2 regions of the Streptomyces sp. NPDC013187 genome follow, and region 1 is predicted to be linked to the other one. Evidence: riboswitches for the same ligand, from Rfam matches in the RefSeq annotation. Region 1 holds a riboswitch; the other holds the start of a gene.
The links. A riboswitch is a leader RNA that binds a small molecule or an ion and turns the genes downstream of it on or off. The one in region 1 is predicted to bind glycine.
Positions count from the first base shown of each region.

Region 2: another riboswitch for glycine. It lies ahead of gcvT (glycine cleavage system aminomethyltransferase GcvT); the one in region 1 lies ahead of gcvP (aminomethyl-transferring glycine dehydrogenase).

Region 1 is NZ_JBIBAF010000012.1:9,375-13,628, forward strand. Features, by position in the region: gene ACFY5B_RS25265 (DNA polymerase IV) at 1-1,444, shown strand, start outside; gene ACFY5B_RS25270 (PRC-barrel domain-containing protein) at 1,363-1,737, opposite strand; glycine riboswitch at 1,851-1,946, shown strand; gene gcvP (aminomethyl-transferring glycine dehydrogenase) at 2,122-4,254, shown strand, end outside.
Region 2 is NZ_JBIBAF010000030.1:10,771-15,024, forward strand. Features, by position in the region: gene ACFY5B_RS38355 (enhanced serine sensitivity protein SseB C-terminal domain-containing protein) at 1-336, opposite strand, end outside; gene ACFY5B_RS38360 (enhanced serine sensitivity protein SseB) at 476-1,264, opposite strand; gene ACFY5B_RS38365 (AAA family ATPase) at 1,368-2,033, opposite strand; glycine riboswitch at 2,256-2,356, shown strand; gene gcvT (glycine cleavage system aminomethyltransferase GcvT) at 2,461-3,633, shown strand; gene gcvH (glycine cleavage system protein GcvH) at 3,737-4,114, shown strand; gene glyA (serine hydroxymethyltransferase) at 4,124-4,254, shown strand, end outside.

The sequences.
Region 1 (4,254 bases):
GCCCACGATCCTGCATCTCGACATGGATGCCTTCTACGCCTCCGTGGAGCAGGCGTCCAAGCCGAGTCTGCGCGGGAAGGCCGTGGTCGTGGGCGGACTCGGGCCGCGGGGCGTGGTGGCGACCGCGTCGTACGAAGCCCGGGTCTTCGGGGTGCATTCGGCGATGCCCATGGGACAGGCCCGGCGGCTCGCGCCGAACGCCGCGTATCTCGTGCCGCGCTTCACGCTCTACAAGTCGATCAGCGAGCGGGTGATGGAGCTGCTGCGCGCGCTGTCGCCGCTGGTGGAGCCGCTGAGCCTGGACGAGGCCTTCGTGGACCTGGAGGCCGGGGGCGTGGCCTGGGACGAGCGGTCGGCGCGGCTGGCCGGGGTGAAGCTGCGCGCGGACATCCGTGCCGCCACGGGGCTCACGGGGTCGGTGGGGCTCGCCGCCTCCAAGATGCTCGCGAAGATCGCCTCGGAGGAGGCCAAACCCGACGGGCTGGTGGTGATCGAGCCGGGGACGGAGCGGGCCATGCTCGGGCCGATGTCGGTGCGGACACTGCCGGGGGTGGGGCCGGCCACGGGTGACCATCTGAGGCGGGCCGGGATCACCACGGTCGAGGAGATCGTCGAGGCGGGCGAGGACGAACTGGTCCGGCTGCTGGGAAAGGCGCACGGGCATGGTCTCTACGCCATGGCGCTGGCGCGGGACGACCGGCCCGTGGTGGCGGAGCGCGAGGCGAAGTCGGTGTCGGTCGAGGACACCTATGACGTCGACATCCACGACCGGACGCGGGTCGGGCTGGAGGTGCAGCGGCTCGCCGAGCGGTGCGTGCGGCGGCTGCGCGGGGCAGGGCTGTCCGGGCGGACGATCGTGCTGAAGGTGCGGCGGTACGACTTCTCGACGCTCACCCGCTCCGAGACGCTGCGCGGGCCCACGGACGACCCCGCGGTGGTCCGCGAGGCGGCGGCCAGACTGCTGGACTCGGTCGACACGACCGGCGGGGTGCGGTTGCTCGGGGTGGGGGTCAGCGGACTCGCCGACTACACGCAGGAGGACCTGTTCGCCCAGGCGGCGGGAGAGCGGGCGGTCGGGGAAGGCCCGGTCGAGGAGCATCCCGTGGCGCCGGCCGAGGAGCGGCCGCCGCTCGCCGAGCGGCGCTGGCCCGCCGGGCACGATGTGCGGCACGCCGAGTTCGGGCACGGCTGGGTGCAGGGCAGCGGCCTGGGGCGGGTCACCGTACGGTTCGAGACGCCCGACTCGGGGCCCGGGCGGGTGCGGACCTTCCGGGTCGACGACCCGGATCTGGAGGCGGCGGATCCGTTGCCCTTGGTCTTACGGGGACCCCAGCAGGGAGACCGCGTGCCCGGGGCGGGGCCTCAGGCCGTCTCGTCGGTGCCCGCCAGCTTGCCGAATTCGTGGTCCGGGAGCGGGGGCGGGGCGGCGACGTCGAGGCCGTAGTGGTGGTAGAGCTGCAATTCCTGCTCGGGGGAGAGATGGCGGCCGACGCCGAAGTCTGGGGCGTCCTTAATCAGGGCGCGTTCGAAGGGGACGTGGAGGGCTCCCTCGATCAGTTCGCTGGGCTCCAGGGGGACGAAGGCGTCCCTGCTGAACAGGCCGGTCCGTATGGCCGCCCACTCCGGCTCGCCGGTGGCGTCGTCGAGGTAGACCTCGTCGATGGTCCCGATCCTGGTCCCGTTGCGGTCGAACGCCTTGCGGCCGATCAGGTTGCGCGGATCGATATCGGTTCGCACGGGCCCTCCAGCTGGTCGCACCTCATCCGTAAACACTACAAAACGGTACAAGCGAGGATGTGGCCACTCGAAGGTTCGTGCGTTGACCTCGCTGGTACGCTGGCAGCGGCTGTTGACCCCGTGCGGGAGAGTCCTCCAGACACCATCGGAGGCGCCGAAGGAGCAAATCCTCCCCGGAATCTCTCAGGCACACGTACCGCACGGACGAGGTCACTCTGGAAAGCAGGGCGGGTGTCGACGGCTTCCGCTCTCACCGACGGTGAAAGCCGGAGGCCTTCGGGCGATCCGGTGAAGCTCTCAGGTTGAGATGACAGAGGGGGAGGCCGTCCGGGTACCCGTGCCGTGGTGCCCCTCGCAGGTCGTGTCGACCAGGAGGCCTCCGTAATGACCGCCCACCGCATTCCGCTCTCCGAGCTCGAAGAGGCAGTCCCCTTCGAGCAGCGCCACATCGGCCCCGACCACGAGGCCTGCGCCAAGATGCTCGCGCACGTCGGCTACGGCTCGCTGGACGAGCTGACCGCCGCCGCGGTCCCGGCCGTGATCAAGAGCGCCGAGGCGCTGGACCTGCCGGGCGCCCGCAGCGAGGCCGAGGTGATCGCCGAGCTGCGCTCCCTCGCCGACCGCAACGAGGTCCTCGGCTCCATGATCGGCCTCGGCTACTACGGCACGTTCACCCCGCCCGTCATCATGCGCAACGTCATGGAGAACCCGTCCTGGTACACGGCCTACACGCCGTACCAGCCGGAGATCTCGCAGGGCCGGCTGGAGGCGCTGCTCAACTTCCAGACGATGGTCGCCGAGCTGACCGGACTGCCGACGTCGGGCGCCTCCCTGCTCGACGAGGGCACCGCGGCCGCCGAGGCCATGGCGCTGTCGCGGCGGCTGGGCAAGAACAAGAAGGGCCTGTTCCTGGTCGACGCGGACACGCTGCCGCAGACCATCGCCGTGATCCGGACCCGCGCCGAACCGACCGGCGTCGAGGTCGTCGTCGCAGACCTGAGCGGGGGCGTCCCCGCCGAGATCGCCGAGCGCGAGATCAACGGCGTACTGCTCCAGTACCCGGGCGCCTCCGGTGCCGTGCGGGACATCAAGCCGGTCATCGACCGGGCGCACGAGCTCGGGGCGCTCGTCACGGTCGCCGCCGACCTGCTCGCGCTGACGCTGCTGAAGTCGCCCGGCGAGCTCGGCGCGGACATCGCCGTCGGCACGACGCAGCGCTTCGGCGTCCCCATGGGCTTCGGCGGACCGCACGCCGGCTACATGGCGGTCCAGGACAAGATGGCCCGCAGCCTGCCCGGGCGGCTCGTCGGCGTGTCCGTGGACGCCGACGGCAACAAGGCCTACCGGCTGGCGCTGCAGACGCGTGAGCAGCACATCCGCCGCGAGAAGGCCACCAGCAACATCTGCACCGCGCAGGTGCTGCTCGCCGTCATGGCCGGCATGTACGCCGTCTACCACGGCCCCGAGGGCCTGAAGGGCATCGCGCGGCGCACCCGCCGGTACGCCACCGTCCTCGCCGCCGGGCTCGCGAACGGCGGGGTCGAGGTCGTGCACGGCTCCTACTTCGACACCCTGACCGTGCGCGCCGAGGGCCGGGCCGCCGATGTCGTGGCCGCTGCCCGTGACAACGGGGTCAACCTGCGTCTCGTCGACGCCGACCACGTCTCCATCGCCTGCGACGAGACCACGACGCGGGCCCAGCTGCGTGCCGTATGGGCGGCCTTCGGGGTCGAGGGCGTCGTGGAGGCGCTGGACGCGGCCACCGAGGACGGGCTGCCGGGCGCGCTGCTGCGCACCGACGACTACCTGACCCACCCCGTCTTCCACCAGCACCGCTCCGAGACCGCGATGCTGCGCTACCTGCGTAAGCTGGCCGACCGCGACTACGCGCTCGACCGGGGCATGATCCCGCTGGGCTCCTGCACCATGAAGCTCAACGCGACCACCGAGATGGAGCCGGTCACCTGGCCCGAGTTCGGGCAGCTGCACCCCTTCGCGCCCGCCGGGCAGGCCGGGGGCTACCTCACTCTCATCCACGAGCTGGAGGACCGGCTCGCCGAGGTCACCGGCTACGACAAGGTCTCCCTCCAGCCGAACGCCGGATCGCAGGGCGAGCTGGCCGGTCTGCTCGCCGTCCGCGGGTACCACCGGGCCAACGGGGACGAGCAGCGCACCGTCTGCCTGATCCCGTCGTCCGCGCACGGCACCAACGCCGCCAGCGCGGTGATGGCGGGCATGAGGGTCGTCGTCGTGAAGACCGCCGAGGACGGCGAGATCGACGTCGAGGACCTGCGGGCGAAGATCGAGCAGTACCGCGACGAGCTGGCCGTGCTGATGATCACGTACCCGTCCACGCACGGCGTGTTCGAGGAGCATGTCTCCGAGATCTGCGCGCAGGTGCACGAGGCGGGCGGCCAGGTCTACGTCGACGGGGCCAACCTCAACGCGCTGGTCGGGCTCGCCAAGCCGGGGCACTTCGGCGGCGACGTCTCGCACCTGAACCTGCACAAGACCTTC
Region 2 (4,254 bases), on a different contig from region 1:
GGCGTGCGGGTTGAGCCAGAGGCCGTAGTGGTCGGGGTAGAGGGCACGGGCGACGTCGAGTCCGTCGACCACCTCGTACGAGCGGTTCCAGCCGCTGGCGGAGAGCTCCTGGGCGGAGGTCACGCAGGGGGCGTAGCCGTGGCCGTCGACGTCCATGTTCCCGTACTGGGCGTCGGGTGAGCCGGCCTGGCCGTGCCACAGGAGCATCCAGATCTGGCCGGTGTGCGGGGTCGCGAGCGCGCGCAGGAGTGCCTCGTAGGCGTCGTAACGCCCGGGCGTGACCTGGCGCAGCATGTGCTCGACCTGTCCGGCCGCGGCCGTGCCGCTCGCGCTCACCTTTACCGCCCCTTCGTACAACGCCTCGACGGTGCCCTAGCTTAAGCCCGCCCACGGGGTAGGGGGTTGCCCTCGCTTGGCGGGTGCGGGTCGATGTGTGGCAGGTCGCGCAGTTCCCCGCGCCCCTGGGGCGGCTGCCCTAACGCTGGTAGAAGGGCCGGACCCTCTCCCGCATCCAGGCACCCACGGGGTCCTCCGTCACGTCCAGGAGCACCAGGTTGACCGGCCAGGGGGCCGGGGCGGCGGTGACGGCACGGGTGAGGGCGTCCAGGGGGAGGACGCGCAGGTCGCCCTCCCACTGGGAGAGTTCGACGCCGACGAACATCACCGGGTCGGCGGTCTCGATCGCGGCGAGGCAGCGGCGGGCGGTGACGACGACGCCGGTCGCCTCGAACTCGGCGGCCGCGGCGGCGAGGAAGTCCACCGGGTCGTCCTGCCAGTCGGGCTCGAAGAGGCGGACCCGGCCGCCGCTCGCGGGGCCGTCCAGCGGGGTCCGGCCGGCCCGGCACAGCTCGGCCACGGCGGGCGGCGGCAGCGGGATGCCCACCACCCCGCCCGGGTTGACGGCTATCCCCGCGTGCGGGGGAAGGCCGCGGGCGAACTCCACCGCGGGCGCGATGGTGTAGGACATCTGCGCGCCCACGACCTGGCGGAACTGCTCCTCGGAGCTGAACACCGGCACGAACGCCTGGCCGTCGATCTCGATGCCGGGCAGGTCGAGGGGACCGCTGTGCGGGCCGCCGCCGTTGGGCAGCGGGATCCAGAGGAAGCTCCGGCCGAGCACCTCGACGATCCGCCCGCCGGCGGCCGGCCCGGCGCCCAGGGAGGCCGAGAGCACCTCCTCCAGCTCGTTGCCGGGCCAACCGCCGTGCGGGTGGGTCTGTGTCTGCGCCGGGAAGTCCGCGGAGAAGTCCGCCGGGATGTCCATCTGCCTACCGCCTGCCTGGAACCACTGCTGTGGCTCAAAAGGCTAACGGCTGACGGACGCCGGGCGGCAGGAGGAAGGCCGGCTTGTGGACGACCGCGCGGGCTCAGCCCGTGAAGCCGATTCTGCGGAGGCTGTTCGCCGCGTCCCGGTCGGCCAGGACGGCCGAGGCGCAGCCGGCGGGGAGGTCGCCGCGCTCCACCGCGCGCAGGAGGCGGGTGCTCGCCGCGCGGTGGCGCAGGAACGCGTAGCGCGAGACGCCGCGACCGCGGTCGCGCTGACCGGCCAGGGCCTGTTCGGGACTGACGTCGAGCAGGAGGAGGTGCAGGGCGCCACCACGGCGGCCGGCCTCGCGGGCGAGCCAGCGGCGGACCCAGGCCTGTGTGCCGCAGTCGTGCACGACGACGCCCTCGCCGGTGCGCAGGGCGCGGCGCAGCCCGGCGTAGTGGGAGAGGCGGACGAGCGGGCGGTAGAGCGCGTACGGCAGGGCGCGCGGCATGCGGGCGGCCCAGCGGTCGCGGGTGTCCTGGGAGTCGACGCGCCGGCCCGGCACGGTGCGCCGCATCAGCGTGGACTTGCCGCTGCCCGGCAGGCCCGTGACCACGACGAGGTCGCGGGGGCCGAACAGCAGCGCGTGCGGGCTCCGGCCGGCACGGTCGCGCAGGTCGCGGACGACCGGCGCCGGTGCCGGAGCACGGACCGCCCGGGCCGGTGCGGCCGGCTGCTCGGGCAGCGCGATGCCCGTCGTCGCGTACGCGGTGGTCCTGTTCACCGTGATCGTCCTCCCCTGGGGCCAGGTACGGAGTCCCATCCCCGCCGAGTGTAAAGAGAAGGTAATGCCGCAGGCCTCTCATTTACGTGCCCGTCCTGCAACAGGGCTGCTACAGGTCGCTGCGTCCGGGGGGACGGACTCGTGCACTCCCTGGGAAAGGTCCCCCTGCCGCGCCGGAAGGATGCGTGCAATGATGTGCGCGCCAACTGCATACCGGCCGTTTGAATCCGCGCGGGAGAGTCCCCAGCAGCAGCCGTCGCTGGGGCGCCGAAGGAGCAAGTCCCTCCCTTGAATCTCTCAGGCCCCGTTACCGCGCGGGCGAGGCACATCTGAAAAGCGGGCCGCCCCCTGTCCTCGACGGGGACGCGGCTCCACCCAAGGTGCAAGCCATGGACCCGTGCGGTCATGGCGAACCTCTCAGGTTCCGATGACAGATGGGGAGGATCGCCCTCGCCCGTCATGCCCCTTGGAGACACCGACCGTGAGCAGTACAGGACAACTCCGCCACACCGCGCTCGATGCCCTGCATCGTTCGCTCGGCGCGACGATGACCGACTTCGCCGGCTGGGACATGCCCCTGCGCTACGGCTCCGAGCGCGACGAGCACACCGCCGTGCGCACGCGGGCCGGGCTCTTCGACCTCTCCCACATGGGTGAGATCACCGTCACCGGGCCGCAGGCCGCCCAGCTGCTGAACTTCGCCCTGGTCGGCAACATCGCCTCGGTCGGTGTCGGCCGGGCCCGCTACACCATGATCTGCCAGGCCGACGGCGGCATCCTGGACGATCTGATCGTCTACCGGCTGGGCGAGAGCGAGTACATGGTCGTCGCCAACGCCTCGAACGCCCAGGTCGTCCTCGACGCGCTGACCGAGCGCGCGGCCGGTTTCGACGCCGAGGTGCGGGACGACCGGGACGCGTACGCGCTGATCGCCGTGCAGGGGCCGGAGTCCCCCGGGATCCTCGCGTCGCTGACCGACGCGGACCTCGACGGCCTGAAGTACTACGCCGGTCTGCCGGGCACGGTCGCCGGCGTTCCGGCGCTGATCGCGCGCACCGGGTACACCGGGGAGGACGGCTTCGAGCTGTTCGTGAAGCCCGAGCACGCGGTCCAGCTGTGGCAGGCCCTGACCAAGGCGGGCGAGGGCGTCGGGCTCGTCCCGTGCGGGCTGTCCTGCCGGGACACGCTGCGCCTGGAGGCGGGCATGCCGCTGTACGGGCACGAGCTCTCGCGGGAGCTGACGCCCTTCGACGCCGGGCTCGGGCGGGTCGTGAAGTTCGACAAGGAGGGCGACTTCGTGGGCCGCGCGGCCCTGCGTGAGGCCGCGGAGGACGCGAACCACGAGCCGCGCGTCCTCGTCGGACTCGTCGCCGAGGGGCGTCGCGTCCCGCGTGCCGGGTACGCCGTCGTCGCGGACGGCGAGGTGATCGGCGAGGTCACCTCCGGAGCCCCCTCCCCCACCCTCGGCAAGCCGATCGCGATGGCGTACGTCGACGCCGCGCACGCCGCACCCGGCACGACCGGCGTGGGCGTGGACATCCGGGGCAGTCACGAGCCGTACGAGGTCGTGGCGCTGCCGTTCTACAAGCGCCAGAAGTAGACACTGGCCGAAGGGCCGCGGCAGCGACCCCGTGCCCGTCGTCCCAGCTCACCAGCAGTCCCCCCTTCCACAGCACTCCCGCGCGTACAGGAGAATCCAGGCCATGAGCAACCCCAACGAGCTGCGCTACAGCAAGGAGCACGAGTGGCTGTCGGCCGCCGAGGACGGCGTCTCGACGGTCGGCATCACGGAGCACGCGGCCAACGCGCTCGGCGATGTCGTGTTCGTCCAGCTTCCCGAGGTCGGTGACTCCGTGTCCGCCGGCGAGACCTGCGGCGAGCTGGAGTCGACCAAGTCGGTGTCCGACCTGTACTCCCCCGTCTCCGGTGAGGTCACCGAAGTGAACGAGGACGTCGTGAACGACCCGTCGCTGGTGAACTCGGCCCCCTTCGAGGGCGGCTGGCTGTTCAAGGTGCGGGTCACGGACGAGCCGGGCGACCTGCTGTCCGCCGACGAGTACACCGCGTTCTCCGCGGGCTGAGGGAGCCGTATGTCCGTCCTGAACACACCCCTGCACGAGCTCGACCCGGCGGTCGCCGCGGCCGTCGACGCCGAGCTGCACCGCCAGCAGTCCACGCTCGAGATGATCGCCTCGGAGAACTTCGCGCCGGTCGCGGTCAT